2 regions of the Gordonia sp. Swx-4 genome follow, and region 2 is predicted to be linked to the other one. Evidence: riboswitches for the same ligand, from Rfam matches in the RefSeq annotation. Region 2 holds a riboswitch; the other holds the start of a gene.

Region 1 (5,791 bases), 710 kb from region 2:
GGGTGGGCTGCTCGGTGGCGACCTCGTCGAGCGTGTCGACCTGTGGGCCGTATTCGAGTCGGAGAACGTCCTTGTCGCGGGCGAGCGCACTGACGGCGACGATCTTGTCTCTGGCGCCCGCCGCCAGCGCGATCGCGATCATCCCGCCGTCGTTGACGAACAGGCGATCGAGAGGCTGGTCGAAGGCGACCTCGGCGCCACAGTTGGTGACGGTGACGCGGTCGGTTGCGACGGCGCCGGACTCGGTGCCGCAGCCCGCTGCGATGCCCAGGACGACGGCGAGCGTGGCGTATCGGGTGATGTTGTGTCTCATCGATTTTCCTTGGTGGCGTAGACCTGCGGTGCAGGAGAGGTGGGGGAGTCGAGCAGCAGATGGGGGAGGCCGGTCTCGGGGTGTGGCACGACGGTGCCGGACACATCGAAGACCGACGCCAGCAGCGGCGGGGTCAGCACCTCGACCGGTGGGCCGTGTGCGGTGACGCCGCCGTCGGAAATGACGGCGACGGAGTCGAAGTGGCGGAGGACGAGGTCGAGGTCGTGCATCGCGGCGATCACAGTCGCCTCGAGGTCGTCGAGGACCTGCATCAACCGCAGTCGCCAGGCCGCGTCGAGATGATTCGTCGGCTCGTCGAGCACAAGGATCGGCGTCTGCTGTGCGATTGCGCGGGCGAGCACGACGCGGTGCCGTTCACCGCCGGACAGCTGCGTACACGAACGGTGTTCCCAACCGCCCAGTCCCACCTGCTCCAGCGCGGACCGGACGATCGCGTGGTCGTCGGAGTTACGTATGGCCCAGGCGGATCGGTACGGCGTGCGTCCCAGGCCCACCGCTTCGGCGACCGTGAGTTCGGCCGACGGGTGTTCATCCTGACCGACCACCGCGATCGACAGCGCGCGACGCCGAGCCGGAAGACGATCGAGATCGTCGTCGCCCAACCGGATTCGCCCCTCGGCCGGTTGTTCGAGACCGCACAGTGTCCGCAGCAACGTGGTCTTGCCCGCTCCGTTGGGTCCGACGATGGCGAGTCGGGTTCCGGCAGGGACGTCGAGATCCACCTCGCGCAGTATCGGGCGGCCACTTCGACGGCAACCGACGGCGTTCGCGCGCAGGGACATCGAGCGCTCCACGGCGCCCATCAGGCTTCGCCGCCGAACACGTACTGGCGCCGTCCCATCAGGAACAGGAAGATCGGTGCGCCGATCAGTCCGGTGACGATGCCCAGCGGCATCTCGCGAGGTGACGCGGCCACCCGTGAGATGACGTCGACCCACACCAGGAACAGTGCACCGCCGCAGACCGCTACGGGAATCATCGCGCGGTGCGTCGCACCGACGAGCAGGCGTGCCGCGTGCGGGACGATCAAGCCCACGAATCCGATTCCACCCGCGACTGAGACCAGAACGCCGACCAGGATTCCCTGGACCGCGAACAGCGCGTTTCGCATGGCGCGCACCGGAACCCCGAGGGATGTCGCGGTGTCGGTCCCGGCTGCGTAGGCGTCGAGCCAGGAGTGGATCGCGAGCATGGCGAGCACCGTGACCACGACGACAACCCCGGCGATCTGCACTTTCGCCCAGGTCGCGCCGGCGACGCTGCCCAACATCCAGAACATCACGTTGTCGGCGGCATGCGGGTCGGCCGCGGTGAAGACCAGCAGTGAGGACAGCGCCAGGAACGCCGACGACAGGACCACTCCGGAGAGGATCAGGCGTAGGGCGGTCAGTCCGCCCTGCGCCCGGGCGACGGCGTACACGGTGACCGAGGCCGCGAGGGCGCCGATCAGCGCGCCGCCGGACAACGCCCAGACACCCAGGGCGGCAAACGATCCTAGAGTGATGACCGCCGTCGCACCCACCGCGGCGCCGGCCGACACGCCCAGCAGGTACGGCTCGGCGAGCGGGTTGCGGACGAGGGCCTGCATGACGGCGCCGGCGAGCGCCAGACCGGCGCCGACGATCGCCGCGAGAACCGAACGCGGCAAACGGAGATCCCAGATGATCACGGAGTGGGCGGCGTCGAGCTCGTCGCCTCGCAGGCGCCCGGCGACGGTTCGCCAGACATCGCCGAGCGGGATGGTCTCGGCACCGAAAGCGGTGGCGATCGCGATGCTCACCAAGGTGAGCGCGAGAAGGATCAGGGCAAGGGGCAACGACGGGAGTCGCCGTACCGACATGGCGGTGGCGATCATCGTCGTGCCGTCGGGAGGACGGGACACGTGTGGAACTGCCTTTGGTCTGGGCATCTGTGCGCGAGACGCCGGGTGGACTCGACGAGAACGGCAGGTATTCGGACTCGGGTTCGTCCGAACCCGACGCCTTCCCGGGTTGCCCCAGTGGCCTGATGTCGGGTCCGTCCCCCATACCGCTGCGCGCCAGTCCTGGATTCGCACCAGGTTCCCTGGCACCCGCCTGTGCAGGTGCGACCGCTCTCACCGGTGAGGTTAGCAATACGGACACGGAGCTCTCACCGACCCGTCGCCAAGTCGTCGGGCGAGGGATGCCCGGAGGTCTTAGGCTGGGCGCTGACAGGCAACGGACAGGTGCGAATCGAACCGAGGCGAACGGTGATCCGATGGACGGACGACCCACGAAACTGGCGATCATCGGGGCGGGCGCGGTCGGCACCGCGATCGCCTACTCGGCGCTGATCCGCGGGGTCGCGCGCACGGTCGCGTTGCTGGACATCAAGGCCGCCAAGGTCACCGCCGAGGTGCTCGACCTGTCCCACGGTCTGGAGTTCGTACCGCGCGCCGACATCATCGGCTCCAACGACGTGTCGGTGTGCGCCGACGCCGACGTCGTCGTGTTCACCGCCGGAGCCAAGCAGAAGCCGGGGCAGTCCCGACTCGAATTGGCCGAGGCCACAATCGGTTTGACGCGCGCCATCCTGCCGGATGTGCTCGAGGTGGCACCGAACGCGATCTACCTGATGGTGACCAACCCGGTGGACGTCGTCACCCATGCGGCGCAGAAGATCACCGGCCTGCCGCCGAATCAGCTGTTCGGGTCGGGAACCGTGCTGGATTCGTCGCGGCTGCGGTTCCTCGTCGCGCAGCACTGCGGGGTAGCGGTGCAGAGTGTGCACTCGTATGTCGTCGGCGAGCACGGTGACAGCGAGATACCGCTGTGGTCGTCGGCGACGATCGGTGGCGTGCCGCTGACGTCGTGGACGCCGCTACCTGGGCGTCGGGAGATGGATGCCGTTGCACGGGAGCGTATCCGGGACGAGGTCGTGCACGCCGCCTACGCCATCATCGAGGGCAAGGGGGCCACCAACTACGCCATCGGCCTCGCCGCCACCCGTATCGTCGAAGCCGTTCTGAACGACGAACACCGGGTGCTCCCGGTGTCCACGGTCGCCTCCGGATTCCCCGGGCTCGATGATGTGTGTCTCTCCCTGCCGACCGTCGTCGACCGCGGTGGTGCGCAGACGCGCCTCGAGGTGCCGCTGTCGCCGGACGAGGAAGCCGGTCTGCTCGCCTCGGCGGAGACGCTACGCCGGATGCAGGCGCGATTCGGGTTGTAGGGGCAGGCACTGTCCATCGGGTGGACCAATCTCGGTGCTCGATGCCGGTGCGGCATCCTCGCCGGGGTAGTTTCACCTGGTCACATCGGTGGAAGAGAAGGTTCGACGATGAGTGGTTCGCGGAAGACGGTTCTGGGTTTTGTCGCTGCGGCGTCGATGGCGATCGCGCCGCTGATGGTGGCGGCACCTGCATCGGCGGCGACCGACTACGCCAACTGCGCGGCACTCAACGCCGACTACCCGCACGGCGTCGGCGAGCCCGGCGCCGTCGACTCGACCTCCGGCACGCCGGTTACGAACTTCACCGTCGACCAGGCCCTCTACGACGCCAACGACGAGAGCGACCGCGACAAGGACGGCATCGCCTGCGAGCAGAACTGACCCTTCGGTCACACACTGTGCGTGAGGGTCTCCGACCTGGCTTTTTCTGCTCGCCTGCAGTCCGATGGAACCGATCGGGCGCGCAGATAGTCTGAACTACATGCGCGACGACAAGCTGCTCACCCGGATCTCCGCCCTCCTGCGGCAGGCGGAGAACACCGACAACGAGCATGAGGCCGAGACGTTCATGCAGGCCGCACAACGCCTTGCCACGGCGTCGTCGATCGATCTCGCCGTGGCCCGCGCGCACGATCCGGCCGCGCGTAAGCAGGTCACCCCGATCTCGCGGCAGATCAAGATCGGCGAGCCGGGTAAGCGTGGCCTGCGCACCTACGTGCAATTGTTCGTGGCGATCACCATGGCCAACGACGTGACCGTCGACGTCGCGAGCAACTCGACCTTCGTCCTCGCCTACGGGTACGAGGCCGACATCGACGCCTGCGAGGCGCTCTACACGTCGCTGATCATCCAGATGGTCGCGGCGAGCGATGCCTATCTGCGGTCGGGGGCGTACAAGGGCGAGACCTTCGCGCGGGTCGTCACCAAGGGCAGCGGCTGGCGAGCGCGGCGGGTGATCGAGGAGAAGCCGCTGTCGCCGATCACTGCGCGACTCAACTTCCAGTCGGCCTTCGCCGAACGCATCGGCAAACGTCTCACCGAGGCCCGCGACGCCGCCCGCGAAGAAGCACTCGCCGCCGAACGGCGCTCGGGTGAGCCGGAACGCTCGACGGCGCTGGCCCTGCGCAACAAGGAACTCGAGGTCACCGACTTCTACAAGACCGAGTCCACCGCTCGCGGCACGTGGCGGGCGTCGAGCGCGTCGGCCGGCTATTCGGAGGCCGCCCGGAAGGCGGGGGACCGGGCGGGGCGTCGGGCCAAGATCGGCGCCGACCGTGAATTCGGCGGTGCGCGAGGCGCTCTGGAGGCCTGACGAGTGGTCAGGCGCCGCGGTCGTACCAGGCCACCGACGGGGTCGGAGCAAACGGGGTCGGGGTTCCCGCCCAACGTCGAACCCAGGTGCCGACACGTCCGGGGTCGGTGGCCACGCCGTGCGCGACGATGGCCGTGACCACCAGGATCGCAGCGAACACGAACAGCCAGCTGATCGCGACGAACACGATGCCGAGAGTGCCGAAATAGCGGATCGTTCCCGACGCCAACGTGGGCAGCGCGAGCCGGCTGCCGGCCAGCAGGGCAGTGATCAGCAGCCCCGTGACCACACCGTTGAGGGCGAGAAGACGCAGCGGGACCTGGGTGGACACCAGCAAGCGCGGGATGGCGGTGAAGGTGCCCGACCAGATCGTCACCGTCACTCCGAAGACCAGCACGATGCCGAGGAGGCCGCTGCCGCCGAGGTGGAGGCCGAACAGTGTCTCGGCGTGCAGGCCGGTCGACAGCCCCTGCGCGGTGACCGCGGTCGGGATGAGGAACAGCACGATCACCCAGCGCCAGAAAGCTCGCCACGGCAGTTTGGTGACGCCCCAGATCGCGACATACATTCGGCCGAGTGCACGTGACAGGGAGGTGGCGCCGGCGATGGTCATGAGTGCGCCGATGATCCCGAAGGTGGCGAACGACTGCGGGTTGTCCACCGAGTTGTGGTCGAGCTTGCTCACCGGGATGCCGAGCCCGCTCAGGGCGTCGTCGACGACGTCGCTGCCCGGGAGCGTGAGCAGCAGGATGACGATGGGCAGGATCGAGGTGAAGGCCTGCGCGGCGAGGGTCATCGCGCGGTCGGTGATGTCGCCGCGCGCGATGTCGGTGAGGATGCGCAGGCTCAGCGTCGCGCCCGGCAGTCGCAGCACACGTTCGCCGATCGCGTGCAGGTCGGGACGGCGCATGAGGACTCCCATCGGGTACGGCGGACCCTCATCATCATTGGCG
Region 2 (5,791 bases):
CCCGGGCGGTGTCCCGCGTCGGCGTCGCGGGATCGTGGCCACTCCAGCGCCGCGCCGTATGGGTTGCCGGGGTCGGTGGCGGCGAGGATGGTCGCCTCGCGCGGCGGCTTGCGGTCGGGGAGAGCGTGACGCCGCAACTCGTCGACCGTGGCCGGGGAGGCGAACTGCGCGCCGCCGAGGCCGTCGACGTAGTAGCCGCGGCGGACCTGGCCGTTGTCCTCGAAAATGGTGAGCGCCTTGTACACCCGGGCGAATCCGCCGGTCACCTCCTCGGCGGTGACGCTGCCCCGCGTGATCACGCCGTAGCGCGTGAGCAGTTGGTCGCACAGTGCCTGCGTGGCGATGGTCGGGTCGATCTCGGGTCGGTCCAGGGCGAACCACCGGCCGCTCGCGGTCGGCGACACCGGCGGCCCGGAGGCGTGCTCGGTCAGGTAGCGCGCGGAGAGGCGACCGGCGCGGAGTCGTGGGGCCCTGCCGCGGGCGCGGTGGGCGGGCGCCGACCGTGGCGTCGTCGGGCTGCGCCGGGGATGCAGCAGTGCGCGGACGGGTGCGAACGTGTCATTGCTGACCTGTCCCGCCCAGACCAGGTCCCAGAGTGCGGATTCGATGTCCGCGGCCGGCGTCGTGGTGCCGGTGCTGATGTCCGCGGCGATCTGCGGGAACCGCAGTGCACCACCGGGGTGGAGTGCGGTGGTGATCGCATCGTGCAGGGCCGTGGTGTCGATGGTGTCGGCCTCGGAGATGGTGAACGCGGCCACGTCGGCGGGGTGCAGGGCCACCCAGCCGTCGGCGTTGCCGATGCGGCCGTGCCCCGACCACACGACCTCGCCGCTGCTCAGTAGCTCGTCGAGCATGGACGGGGCATAGTCCGAGACGCGCGCGGGCAATATCAGCGACTCCCAGGCCGACGCCGGCAGCGGGTAACCGGCCAGCTGGTCGATGACGGTGGCGAGGCCGTCGACCCCGCGGAGCTGCGTTCCGGGCGAACCGTGCTGCCATTCCACGAGGAAGCGGGTGAGAACCTCGGTGCCGACCGGTGCGACCTCGGCCCGGCTCGCGGCGAGCGACCCGCGCCGGATCTGACCGAGGACGTCGGTGTGGCACCACTGGGTGGTCGGTGCCGCTCCCTGGGCCGGATCGGCGGTGCCGGTCTCGGGCAGGAAATCACCTTCGACGACGCGTCGTTCCGCGGCGAGGCGGGCCAGGGTGTCGCGGACGACGGCGGTCGCGATGCCCAGGGACGCCGCCGCGTCGGTGACGGTGAAGGGCCCGTGGGTGCGGGCGTAGCGCCCGATGAGGTCGCCGACCGGGTCGGGTACCGGTTCGAGGTAGGCCGCCGGGATGCCCATCGGTGCAGGGACTCCGAGTGCGTCGCGGAGTCGTGCGGTGTCGTCGATCGACGCCCACAGCGCGCGCCGGTTGTGGTTGACCGAGATGATCTGCCCGCTGCGGTGCAGCTCGGCCAGCACCTCGGCCACCGCCGCTTCTCCCCGATATCTCGGCTCGACCTCTTCGGTGGTCAGCGGTCCGAGCCAGCGGAGGAGGTCGACGACGTCCTCGGCGTCGCGTGCCTGGCGGTCGGGTGACAGGCGTTGCAGGCGGGCGATGACCTCGGCGATGACGCCGGGATCGAGGAGCTCACGCAGGTCGACGCGGCCGAGCAGCTGCGCGAGGAGGCTGGTGTCGAGGGACAGGGCGGCGGCTCGACGTTCGGCGAGCGGCGCGTCGTCGGCGTACATGAAGGCGCCGACGTAGCCGAACAGCAGCGACGCCGCGAACGGCGACGGACTCGGGGTCTCGGTCTCCACGACGCGGATCCGGCGCGACCGGATGCGGCCGAGCAGGTCGAGCAGTGCCGGGAGGTCGTACACGTCCTGCAGGCACTCGCGAACCGCTTCGAGGACGATCGGGAAGTCCGGGAACTTGGATGCGACGGAGAGCAATTGGGCGCTGCGCTGCCGCTGCTGCCACAGCGGCGCGCGCCGGCCGGGATCGCGCCGCGGCAGGAGCAGTGCGCGCGCGGCACATTCGCGGAACCGCGAGGCGAACATCGACGAGTCGGCGAGACCGTCGGTCACGAGCTGTTCGACCTCGTCGGGATCGAGGAGGAAGACGTCGGCACCCGGGGGTGCGTCGTCGGTGTCGGGCAGACGCAGGATGATGCCGTCGTCGGAGGCGGTGGTGGCGCCCTCGATACCCAGTGTCGCGAGGAGTCGTTGGGAGATGGCGCTCGCCCACGGCGCGTGGACACGCAAGCCATAGGGGGAGTGCAGGATGACGCGCCAGTCGCCGAGTTCGTCGCGGAACCGTTCGACGACGAGCGTCCGGTCGGTGGGGAGGTGACCGGTCGCCTCGCGCTGTTCGGCGATGAGCGTGGCCAGGTTGGTGCGGGCGTTCTCGGTGAGTCCGAGCCTCTCGGCATGGGCGTCGAGTTTCCCGGGATCGGCGATGGCCCCGGTGAACGCGCCGATCGCCGCACCGAGTTCGGCGGGACGTCCGATCGCGTCGCCGATCCAGAACGGCAGCCTGCCGGGCTGCCCGAAGGCCGGCGACACCAGGACGCGGTCGTGGGTGATGTCCTCGATGCGCCAGCTCGTCGCGCCGAGGGCGAAGACGTCGCCGACCCGCGACTCGTACACCATCTCCTCGTCGAGTTCGCCCACGCGCGTGGACTTCTCGCCGACCATGAAGACGCCGAACAGTCCGCGATCGGGGATCGACCCGCCGGAGGTGACGGCGAGTCGTTGGGCGCCACGGCGGCCGGTGATCACGCCCGCGTCGCGGTCCCAGTTGACCCGCGGCCGGAGTTCGGCGAACTCGTCTGAGGGGAACCGCCCGGCGATGAGATCGAGGGTGGCGTCGAAGACCCCGCGTCCGAGGTCGCGGTAGGGAGCCGCCCGGCGAACGACCTCGTACCAGTGGTCGACCTCGAGATCGTCGACGGCGGCGGCCGCGATGGTCTGCTGCGCGAGGATGTCGAGGGGATTCTGGGGAACCTTGATCTCCTCGATCGCACCGTCGAGCATGCGCCCGACGGTGACCGTGCAGTGCAGCAGATCGGTGCGGTGTTTGGGATAGAGGATGCCCTGGCTGATCTCGCCCACCTGATGGCCGGCGCGGCCGATGCGCTGCAGGCCGCTGGCCACCGACGGCGGGGCCTCCACCTGGATCACGAGATCCACCGCACCCATGTCGATACCGAGTTCGAGCGAGCTGGTCGCCACGACGCAGGACAGGCGACCGGCCTTGAGGTCGTCCTCGATCTGCGCGCGCTGCTCCTTGCTCACCGAACCGTGGTGTGCCCGCGCGAGGACCGCCTCGGCGCCGGAACTCGCCCCGCTGCCCATCACGAACGCGGGAGCCCCGCCCGCGACCGTCGGGTTGGCGGTGGGCTCGGGCGTGACACCCTGCCGCTCGGCGTGGATCTCGTTGAGCCGCGCGGTCAGCTTCTCGGCGAGCCGACGGGAGTTCGCGAACACGATCGTCGCCCGGTTGGCCTCGATCTGGTCGACGATCGACGCCTCCACGTACGGCCACAGCGAACCGGCCGTGGGGGAGAATGCGTCGTCGAGCTCGGCCGGGTCGGCGCCGTCCGGGCCGGGTGCCGGCGGGATGTTCGCCATGTCCTCGACCGGCACGTCGACGCGGAGATCGAAGGTCTTGTCGGCCTTGGGCTTGACGACCTGGCAGGGCGCCGAGCCGGACAGGTACCCGGCGACGACCTCGGGAGGCCGCACGGTCGCCGACAGGCCTATCCGTTGGGCGGGCTTCTCGAGCAGCTCGTCGAGGCGCTCGAGGGTCAGGGCCAGATGTGTGCCGCGTTTGGTGGCGGCGACCGCATGGACCTCGTCGACGATGATCGCCTCGACATTCGTGAGGCTCTCCCGGGCCGCGGAGGTCAGCATCAGGTAGAGCGACTCGGGCGTGGTGATCAGGATGTCGGGCGGGGTCTTCACCAGAGCGCGGCGGTCAGCGGCCGAGGTGTCGCCGGACCGGACACCGACCGTTATGTTCGGTTCGGGCAGGTCCAATTCCTGCGCCGCACGGGTGATCCCGGTGAGGGGCGCGCGTAGATTGCGCTCCACGTCGACGGCGAGCGCCTTCAGCGGCGAGATGTAGACGACCTTCGTGCCCGGACGGCGGGTGGCGGCGTCGGCGGCCAGCCGGTCGAGCGCCCAGAGGAATGCCGCGAGCGTCTTGCCGGACCCGGTCGGGGCGATGACCAGGGTGTTCGCGCCGTCGGCGATCGAGGTCCAGGCGCCTTTCTGGGCCGCGGTCGGCTTGGTGAACGCTCCGGTGAACCATCGCCGGGTGGGGGCGGTGAAGCGATCGAGAACCGAGGGGCGGGGCATCTCTCCACTATGTCTCACATGTGCGACAGGTCTGGGTATACAGTCGATACACGCCTGTACGGGGAATCCGGTGAGAATCCGGAGCGGTCGCGCCACTGTGAACGACAACGCCGGACGCGGTCGAGGATTTCGACGGCGCCTGGGGAAGACGTGAGTCAGGATGCCGTGCCGGCGCCAAAAGATCCGACACACTCACCGACGCGAGATCGGCGAAAGGACAATCCCATGACGTCTCCCCGTACGGCCGAAGCAGTCAAGTCACCCACCCGTGCGATTTCGGTACCGAACCTGTCGGTCGCGAGCGCAGCGCTCTGGCTGAGCCTCACGGTCCTCCTGGCCGGGCTCGCCTACTACTTCCTCGGCTACGACCAAGGTGTCGTGTCGGTCTTCGGGGAGAACACCTATGTGCACGAGTTCGTGCACGACTCCCGCCACTTCCTCGGCTTTCCCTGCCACTGAGCGTTCACCGCACTGCGTCGGCCTGACTCTCACAACGTAGGGACAAGTTCACATGGAGAAGAAACTCATCGGCGCAGGTCTGCTCTCGGGCCTGATCGCCGGCATCATCTCGTTCGTCTTCGCACGGTTCTACCTCGAACCCGTGGTGTCGAAGGCCGTCGACTACGAGGGTGAACGCTCGGAAGCCGAAGAGGCGCTGGCACATACGGTCGGCGGCCATTCGCACGGCGACGGCGGCGAGGTCTTCACCCGCGCCATGCAGGAGAATCTGGGCGCCGGCGTCGGAAACCTGGTGTTCGCCCTGTGCATGGGCGCGTTCTTCGGGGTCGCCTTCACCGTGCTGTGGAGTTACCTCGGCAACCGGTATCCGGCCACCGATGCCCGCGCGGTCGCCGGGGCGCTCGGCGCGATCGGTTTCGTCGCCGTCTTCGGTGTTCCGTTCTTCGCCTACCCGGCCAACCCGCCTGCGGTCGGGGACGACGACACGATCGGGGAACGGACGGGTGCATTCCTGACCGTCACGATCGCGTCGGTCGTGCTGATGATCGTGGCCGTCGCACTCGCGCTGTGGTTGCGGCCGAGGATCGGCGGACTGGTGTCGGCCGTCGTGGGCGGTGCCGCGTACGTGATCGCGGTCGGCGTCACCATCGCGCTGCTGCCGTCGTTCGACGAGGTGCCCGAGCCGGTGCGCACCGACGCCGGCCAGATCGTGTTCCCCGGCTTCCCGGCGGACGTCGTCGCCGACTTCCGCGTGTACACGATCACCAACCAGGTGATCCTCTGGACGGTGCTGACGGTGACCTTCGCGCTGATCCTCGGCGCGATGGCGCGGTCGAAGAGCTCCAGCACGTCGCCGACGGTCGACGCCGTGCAGAGCTGACCGCGCACTGCCATTCCTGTGCAGATCATCACCGCCGGGCGCACCGGTCCCAATCGATCGGTGCGCTTCGGCGGTGACGCGTCGCTGGACGACCGCGGCC

Evidence for each region. A riboswitch is a leader RNA that binds a small molecule or an ion and turns the genes downstream of it on or off. The one in region 2 is predicted to bind cobalamin.
Region 1: linked by a shared signal. The riboswitch ahead of PWF70_RS05080 (FecCD family ABC transporter permease) and the one ahead of PWF70_RS08355 (CbtB domain-containing protein) in region 2 are both predicted to bind cobalamin.

The regions. Positions count from the first base shown of each region.
Region 1 covers NZ_CP128197.1:1,105,022-1,110,812, forward strand. The annotation lists gene PWF70_RS05070 (ABC transporter substrate-binding protein) at 1-313, opposite strand, end outside; gene PWF70_RS05075 (ABC transporter ATP-binding protein) at 310-1,137, opposite strand; gene PWF70_RS05080 (FecCD family ABC transporter permease) at 1,137-2,189, opposite strand; cobalamin riboswitch at 2,262-2,443, opposite strand; gene PWF70_RS05085 (L-lactate dehydrogenase) at 2,573-3,526, shown strand; gene PWF70_RS05090 (excalibur calcium-binding domain-containing protein) at 3,635-3,907, shown strand; gene PWF70_RS05095 (DUF2786 domain-containing protein) at 4,008-4,838, shown strand; gene PWF70_RS05100 (YhjD/YihY/BrkB family envelope integrity protein) at 4,846-5,748, opposite strand.
Region 2 covers NZ_CP128197.1:1,812,747-1,818,537, forward strand. The annotation lists gene PWF70_RS08350 (ATP-dependent helicase) at 1-4,352, opposite strand, end outside; cobalamin riboswitch at 4,362-4,539, shown strand; gene PWF70_RS08355 (CbtB domain-containing protein) at 4,578-4,811, shown strand; gene PWF70_RS08360 (CbtA family protein) at 4,864-5,691, shown strand; gene PWF70_RS08365 (histidine phosphatase family protein) at 5,710-5,791, shown strand, end outside.